Regions from separate parts of the Stappia sp. ABD4_338 genome, predicted to be linked through region 1. Evidence: riboswitches for the same ligand, from Rfam matches in the RefSeq annotation. Region 1 holds a riboswitch; the other holds the start of a gene.
What was found. Region 1 has a riboswitch for cobalamin ahead of metE (5-methyltetrahydropteroyltriglutamate--homocysteine S-methyltransferase). Riboswitches for the same ligand answer to the same signal wherever they lie in the genome.
Positions count from the first base shown of each region.

Region 2: another riboswitch for cobalamin. It lies ahead of ACYX4S_RS07390 (DUF1636 family protein); the one in region 1 lies ahead of metE (5-methyltetrahydropteroyltriglutamate--homocysteine S-methyltransferase).

Region 1 is NZ_CM149982.1:3,331,234-3,334,633, reverse strand. It holds gene metE (5-methyltetrahydropteroyltriglutamate--homocysteine S-methyltransferase) at 1-2,044, opposite strand, end outside; cobalamin riboswitch at 2,157-2,385, opposite strand; gene ACYX4S_RS15000 (LysR family transcriptional regulator) at 2,479-3,360, opposite strand.
Region 2 is NZ_CM149982.1:1,605,409-1,608,808, forward strand. It holds gene ACYX4S_RS07380 (ABC transporter substrate-binding protein) at 1-111, opposite strand, end outside; gene ACYX4S_RS07385 (ABC transporter ATP-binding protein) at 149-970, opposite strand; gene ACYX4S_RS07390 (DUF1636 family protein) at 967-1,449, opposite strand; cobalamin riboswitch at 1,573-1,784, opposite strand; gene ACYX4S_RS07395 (GTP-binding protein) at 1,833-3,047, opposite strand; gene ACYX4S_RS07400 (zinc ABC transporter substrate-binding protein) at 3,249-3,400, opposite strand, start outside.

The DNA of each region.
Region 1 (3,400 bases):
ACTCCGAGTAGCACATGTGGGTGTGGATCTGGGTCTCGTCCGAGACCACGCAGGCGGAGAGGCGGAAGGCCTCAGTCGCCCAGTCGAGATACGCCGGCCAGTCGTCCTTTCGCAGTGGCAGCCCCTCGCGCAGCGCGGCCTCGTCGATCTGGATGATCCGCGCGCCGGCGGCCTCCAGGTCGCGCACCTCGTCGCGGATCGCCAGCGCGATCTGGCGGCACACGGTCTCGCGCGGCAGGTCGTCGCGCACGAACGACCAGTTCAGGATCGTGACGGGACCGGTGAGCATTCCCTTGAGCGGCTTGCACGTCAGCGCCTGCGCCTGCTGCCACCTTGCCACGGTCATCGGCTTCGGACGGGCCACGTCGCCATAGACGATCGGCGGGCGCACGCAGCGCGACCCGTAACTCTGCACCCAGGCGTTGCGGGTGAAGGCGAAGCCCGACAGCCGTTCGCCGAAGTACTGGACCATGTCGTTTCGCTCGAACTCGCCATGGACCAGAACGTCGAGGCCGATCTCCTCCTGGAAACGGATGGCCCGCGCGGTCTCCTCCGCGAGGAAATGCTCGTAGTCGCCGTCCGAGAGCCTGCCCCTGGCGTGGGCCGCGCGTGCCTTGCGCACCTCCGCCGTCTGCGGGAAGGACCCGATCGTGGTCGTGGGAAACGCGGGCAGGTCGAGGAGCCGCCTCTGTCGTTCGGCGCGGTCCGCGAACGGGCTCTCGCGCCGGCTCATCCGTGGGGTGACGGCGGCAAGTCGCGCGGCAACGGCTGCGTCATGCACGCGCGGCGAGGCCGCGCGCGACGCCACGGCGGCGCTGGAAGCGGCAAGGACCTCGCCGACCGCGTCCCGTCCGCTTTGCAGCGCCGTTGCGATCACCTGCAGCTCTTCCATCTTCTGCACGCCGAAGGCGAGCCAGCTCGCGATCTCGGGATCGAGGTCGTCTTCCTGAGCCAGATCGACCGGCACGTGCAGCAGCGAGCACGACGGCGCGATCTCGATCCGGTCGGCCCTGCGGGTCGCCAGCACCGGCTCCAGCCGGTCGAGCAGGGCGGAAAGGTCCGTCCGCCAGACGTTGCGCCCGTCCACGACCCCGAGAGACAGCAACATCTCGCGCGGCGCCCTTTCGACGAGTGGGACGAGCTGTCCGGGTGCGCGGACCAGGTCGGCGTGCAGGCCGGCGACCGGCAGCGAGACGGCAAGGTCGAGCGCGTCGCCAAGCGGGCCGAAGTAGGTCGCCAGCAGGACGCGGATGTCCGGCACCGCGCGTGCGAAGGCCGAATAGGCCCGGTGCAGGGCGGTGTGCGTCGGGGCGTCGATGTCGCCCGCCAGGCAGGGTTCGTCGATCTGCACCCAGTCGGCGCCGACCTCGGCAAGCCGTGCGAGAAGATCCGCATAGACCGGGACAAGCCGGTCGAGCAGGGCGAGCGGATTGACGTCGGGCGTCACCGCCTTGGCCAGCTTGAGGAAGGTGACGGGACCAAGCAGCACCGGTCGTGTGTGATAGCCGAGCGCCTTGGCCTCCAGGAAATGGTCGAGCGGCTTGGTGTCGGCAAGCGTGAAGCGCTGGTCGCCGGTGAGTTCCGGCACGAGATAGTGGTAGTTGGTGTCGAACCACTTGGTCATTTCCAGCGCCGCGACACCGCCTTCCCGGGGTGTGCCGCCGTGTCCGGCATGGCCGCAGCCATCGGCGTCCGGGCTGCCGGCGCTTGAGGTGCCGCGTGCCATGGCGAAACGGGTTGCGAGCGGCACGGGCCCGCCCGACCAGCCGAAGCGCTCGGGAATCGCGCCGACCATGACCGCCGTGTCGAGCACGTGGTCGTAGAGCGAGAAGTCGCCGCTCGGGATCTGGGTGATGCCGAGCGCGTGCTGCCGCGCCCAACCGGCCGCGCGCAGGGCGGCGGCGGTCTCCTCGAGCGCCGTTTCGTCGAGACGGCCGGCCCAATGGGCCTCGAGTGCGGATTTCAGCTCGCGGCGCGGACCGATCCGCGGGACGCCGAGCGTGGCTGTTGCCAGGGAATGTATGGGAAGCGAAACGGAAGCCATCGGCTTGAACCCCAAATGTTGGGGGCAAAGGCCGAGCGGACGTGTGCGGACACGTGAGCGGAAGGAGCCTCCCGCACGGCCGCATACGCACCACCGGGACACCCCGCCCAGGGACGATCATGATGACGTGGCAGGTCTCCTGGCTCGCGGGTCGTCGCGCGCATCCTGCCTTCCCGGGGGTGGCCGTGGCCGGTCCCAGTGGCGTGAACGGATGCGGGCTCGCCGCTTACAGTTGCGGGGGCAGCTCCGGCCTTGCCATGTCGCCATGGCGCACCGGATTCCCTCTTGGCCGTCACGACACCGGCAGGCGGCGCGACGGAACCACGACGCCACCAGACTGCGCCCGTCGTTCGCTCCTGTCAAGATGATATAAAGGAATGTTTATGTGTTTATATTGATCTTGAGGGCCGGTGCGGAAACCCTGTGTCCCGCGTCTATTTCCCGTCCAGGGCGAAGGCGGCGAGCACCTCGCCCACAAGCGGATTCGGAAACCGGCGATGCAGCGTCACGGCAAAGAAGCGCTCGCTGATTCCCTCCAGCCGATGCAGTTCGGCCAGTGTTCCGGCCGCCAGTTCGTCCCGCACCACGATCGGGGCGAGCACGGCAAGGCCCACCTTCTCGCGCGCGAGAAGACGCAGCATGGCCATGTCATCGGCTTCTGCCGCGATCCTCGGCACGACCCCGAGCCGACCGATCAGCACGTCGAAGGACGCGCGCAGCGCCGCCTCCGGTGTCGGCAGGATGAGCGGTTCGCTTGCCAGCAGGTCGGCAAGCGCGCGGCCCGCGAACTCGGGCGGTCCGACAAGGCTCACGGGCTGTTCCGAAAGGGCGTGCACCAGATAGGGGCTCGCCGCATCGCGTCCGGGCACCAGGTTCGTCAGCACCACGTCGAGCGACAAGGCCTCGAGGGCGCGCAGCAGGTCCGCCTGTGAGCCCGAGCGCAGGATCACTTCCACGTCGGACCGTCCGGCAAGCGGCATCAGGAAGCGGAGCTGGAAGTTGCGCGACAGCGTCGCGAGCGCGCCGACCCGCAGTGCGCGCCGCACATTACCCGTGTTGCGCAGCGTGGCCGTCAGGTCGTCCGCCGTGCGGAAGATCGCCTCCGCGTGGTCGAGGGCGATCCGTCCGGCCTCGCTGAGCACGAGGCCGCGCCCGCGCCGCTCGAACAGGTCATGGCCGAGCGACGCCTCCAGCGCCTTGATCTGGGTCGACAGGGCGGATTGCGACAGGTTCAGCTCGCGCGCCGCCCCGGTCAGCGTGCCCTTGCGGGCAACGGCGCGGAACAGGCGCAGGTGATGCAGGTTCAGAACGGACATTGTTCTTATATATAGAACGATATCGAAGATAATATGTAAT
Region 2 (3,400 bases), 1.7 Mb from region 1:
GGGCGTGGTCTCGAAGGTGAGCGGCTCGCCGCAATTGTCGACGGTGACGGGAGCGGCCTGTGCCGTCCCCGCGAGAAGAAGGGCGGCGAGAGCGGTCGGGATGCGGAGCATGACGGGTCTTTCGGTCAGAGGCGGAGGGACTTGTGGTTCAGCGCGAGGGGACGGGCCGGTTGATGGGCCGGCTGATGGGGATGTCGAGGGCGCAGAGCAGCCGGTCCTCGAAGGGGTGGGGCAGCCGGTGCATGTCGACCTCGAAGGTCTCGCGTACCCTCGCGCCGGACAGGACCTCTTGCGGGTGGCCGTAGGCGGCTAGGCGTCCGTCGTCGATGAGTGCAACGTGGCTGGCGAAATCCTCGATCAGCGTCAGGTCGTGCAGGACGGCGATGACGGTGATGCCCAGGCGGGCAACGAGGCTGAGCAGATCGCCCCGGGCACGCGGGTCGAGGTGGTTGGTCGGCTCGTCCAGCACCAGAAGCTTCGGTGTCTGGCAGACGGCCCGGGCGATCTTGGCACGTTGGCGCTCGCCGCCGGACAGGCTGCCGATGGTGCGAGGCGCAAGGGAGGAGAGGCCGGCGACGGCGAGCGCTTCGGCGACCGCCGTGCGATGGGCGCGGGCATCCAGCGCGCGCCGGTGCGGCAACCGCCCGAGGGCGACATATTCGGTGACGGACAGGCGTCCGTCGGGCTCCTCGCTTTGGCCGACATAGGCGACGGAGCGGGCCCGTTCCGCGATCGGAATATCGGTCAGGGGGCGCCCGCCGAGCCTGATCTCGCCGGAGCCGGCGGGCATCAGCCCGGCGATCATGCGCACCAGCGTGCTCTTGCCAGCGCCATTGGGCCCCGCGATCGCAAGGATCTCGCCGGCGTGGACGTGGAAGGACACATCCGCGACAAGGGCGTCGCCGCGTGCGGTGGCATAGCCCAGGCCGAGAAGTTCGAGGGTGACCTCCTGTCCGGTCTCGTGGCTCATTCCGCTGCCTCGCGAAGGGCGCCGGCCAGCGGCGGGAGGGGAAGGGGAGCGGGAAGACGTGCCAGTGTCTTGCGCTTCAGTGCCTCGGGGCGTTGAAGCGAGGAGCACCATCCGTCCTCGAGGCCGATGTGCTGGCCCGCGAAGGCGGCGATTGCCGCCACCTCCTCGTCCGTGACGATGTCGCCAAAGAGATATCCCGCCTTGCCGACGGCCTGGACCGCGACCGAGCAGGGGCGCCCGCAACCGGCCATGCAGCCGACGTCGGCAAGGGCGACGCGCTCATCGAGCTCAAGCGCGCACAGGGCCTCGGCCAGACGTCTCGAGACATCCTCGCCGACGCGTTCGCCGTAGTGCGTGGCGCCATCCTCGTCGACGTGCCGGGCGCGACAGGTCTTGCAGACGGTGACGATCGCGCTTGCGGTGCCGGAGCGTGCCGGGTCGTCATGCCCGATGATGGAGGAGGTCAGGTCGCTGGCCATCCTTATCCTGCCGGTCGAGGGAGCGGGGCAGGGGAAGACCGATGGCCGGGGGACGATGCAAGATGGAAAGCCTGCACTGTCCGGATATTGCCATGTCGCCTTCCCGGAACACCCCGTCCGGTAATTGGTGAAACCATGATGGCAGGTCTCCTGGCTCGCGGGTCGCTGCCTCCCCCGCCTTCCCGTCCTGTCCGGACAGTGGCACATGGGGTCGGCTTTCCGCTCACAGTTGCGGGGGCAGCCACGGTCTCGGTCCCTGTTGGGTACGCCTCACCGTGTTCCCTTTTCATGCCCTTGGAGATTCTCCGCAGGCAACCATCACCACGAAAAGTGGCAGATTGGCCGCCCCGCGGCAACCGCTTTCGCCTTGCCTGCCGTCCCGTTCAGTCGGTCCCGGCCTGCCAGGCGGGAAAGGGGTCCGGCAACCCGGTCCAGAGGTCGGGGCGGAAATCGTCGTCGTCGACCAGACAGGAATCCAGGTCGGCGCGAAGTGCTGCCTCGTCCATTGTGTCCAGGCCGATGAAGACGATCTCCTGGCGCCGGTCGCCCCACCGGGAATCGAAGATCGGGCGCATGGCCGACGCCCAGGCGGGGTCTTCCGGCCAGTAGGATTTGGGAACCGCCGACCACCACAGACCGCGTTTTTCCGTGCGCACCTGGGCGCCCGCCTGGCTGATTTCCCCGACGTGGCGCGGGCGGGTCGCAAGCCAGAAGAAGCCCTTGGTGCGCACGACGCCTGGCCAGGAGCGATCGATGAACGCCTTCAATCGCTGCGGCGCGAAGGGGCGCCGGGCGCGATAGACGAAGGAGCGAATGCCGTATTCCTCGGTCTCGGGCACGTGGTCCGCAAAACCGTTGAGCTCCTTGAACCAGAGCGGATGGGACTGGGCACGGTCGAAATCGAAGTGCTTCGCGCCAAGAAGCTCGGGAACCGGAATGTTGCCGAAATCCGTCTCCAGCACGCGCGCGTCGGTGTTGAGCGCGCGCACGATCTTGCGCACCGCCTGCAACTCGCGCGCGTCCGCGAGGCTCACCTTGTTGAGCACGATGGTGTCGGCGAACTCGATCTGCTCGACAAGCAGGTCGACGAGGCTGCGGTCGTCGCCTTCCGCCGCCTCCAGTCCGCGCTCGGCGAGAAAGGCGTTGGAGCCGTAGTTCGCGATCAGGTTCGCCGCATCGACGACCGTGATCATGGAGTTGATTTCCGCCACATCCTCGAGGCTGACATTGTTCTCGTCGCGAAAGGCGAAGGTCGCCGCGACCGGAAGCGGCTCGGAAATTCCGCTTGCCTCGATGAGCAGATGATCGAAGCGTTGCTCCCCGGCAATGCGGAAGACCTCCGTCAGCAGGTCCTCGCGCAGGGTGCAGCAGATGCAGCCGTTGGTCATCTCCACGAGCTGTTCGCGGGTGCGCGAGAGATCCGCGCCGCCATCGCGCACGAGACCGGCGTCGACGTTGACCTCGCTCATGTCGTTCACGATCACCGCGACGCGCAGTCCGTCACGGTTGGAGAGGATCCTGTTCAGGAGCGTCGTCTTTCCGGCGCCGAGAAAGCCGGACAGGACGGTCACGGGAAGCTTTTCGGGAAGGGAAGGCATGTTGGTGTCCTCAAGAGACGGAAGTGGGAGGGCGGTCCTGTGAGCGGACGGCAGGCCCCGTTGTCATCTCTATATTATGAGATAACATAACAAATCTGGCCGAAAGAAAGCCGCGCGGACTCCGCTGCGCGGTTTGGTGGCGGCACGGCGTCGGGGCGACCCTGGCCGGACGGGCGTGCCCGGCCAGGACCGGATGCCGGGTCAGCTCTCGCCGGCGAGGCAGTCCTTCAGCGAGGTGGCCAGATCGTTCATCAGCCCGAAGTACTGGTCGGGGCCGGCGGGCAGGGCGGCGCCGAGCGGATCGAGCGTGCCGGTGCGCGCGTTGGTGCCCTCCGTGACGACGGTGATCAGCT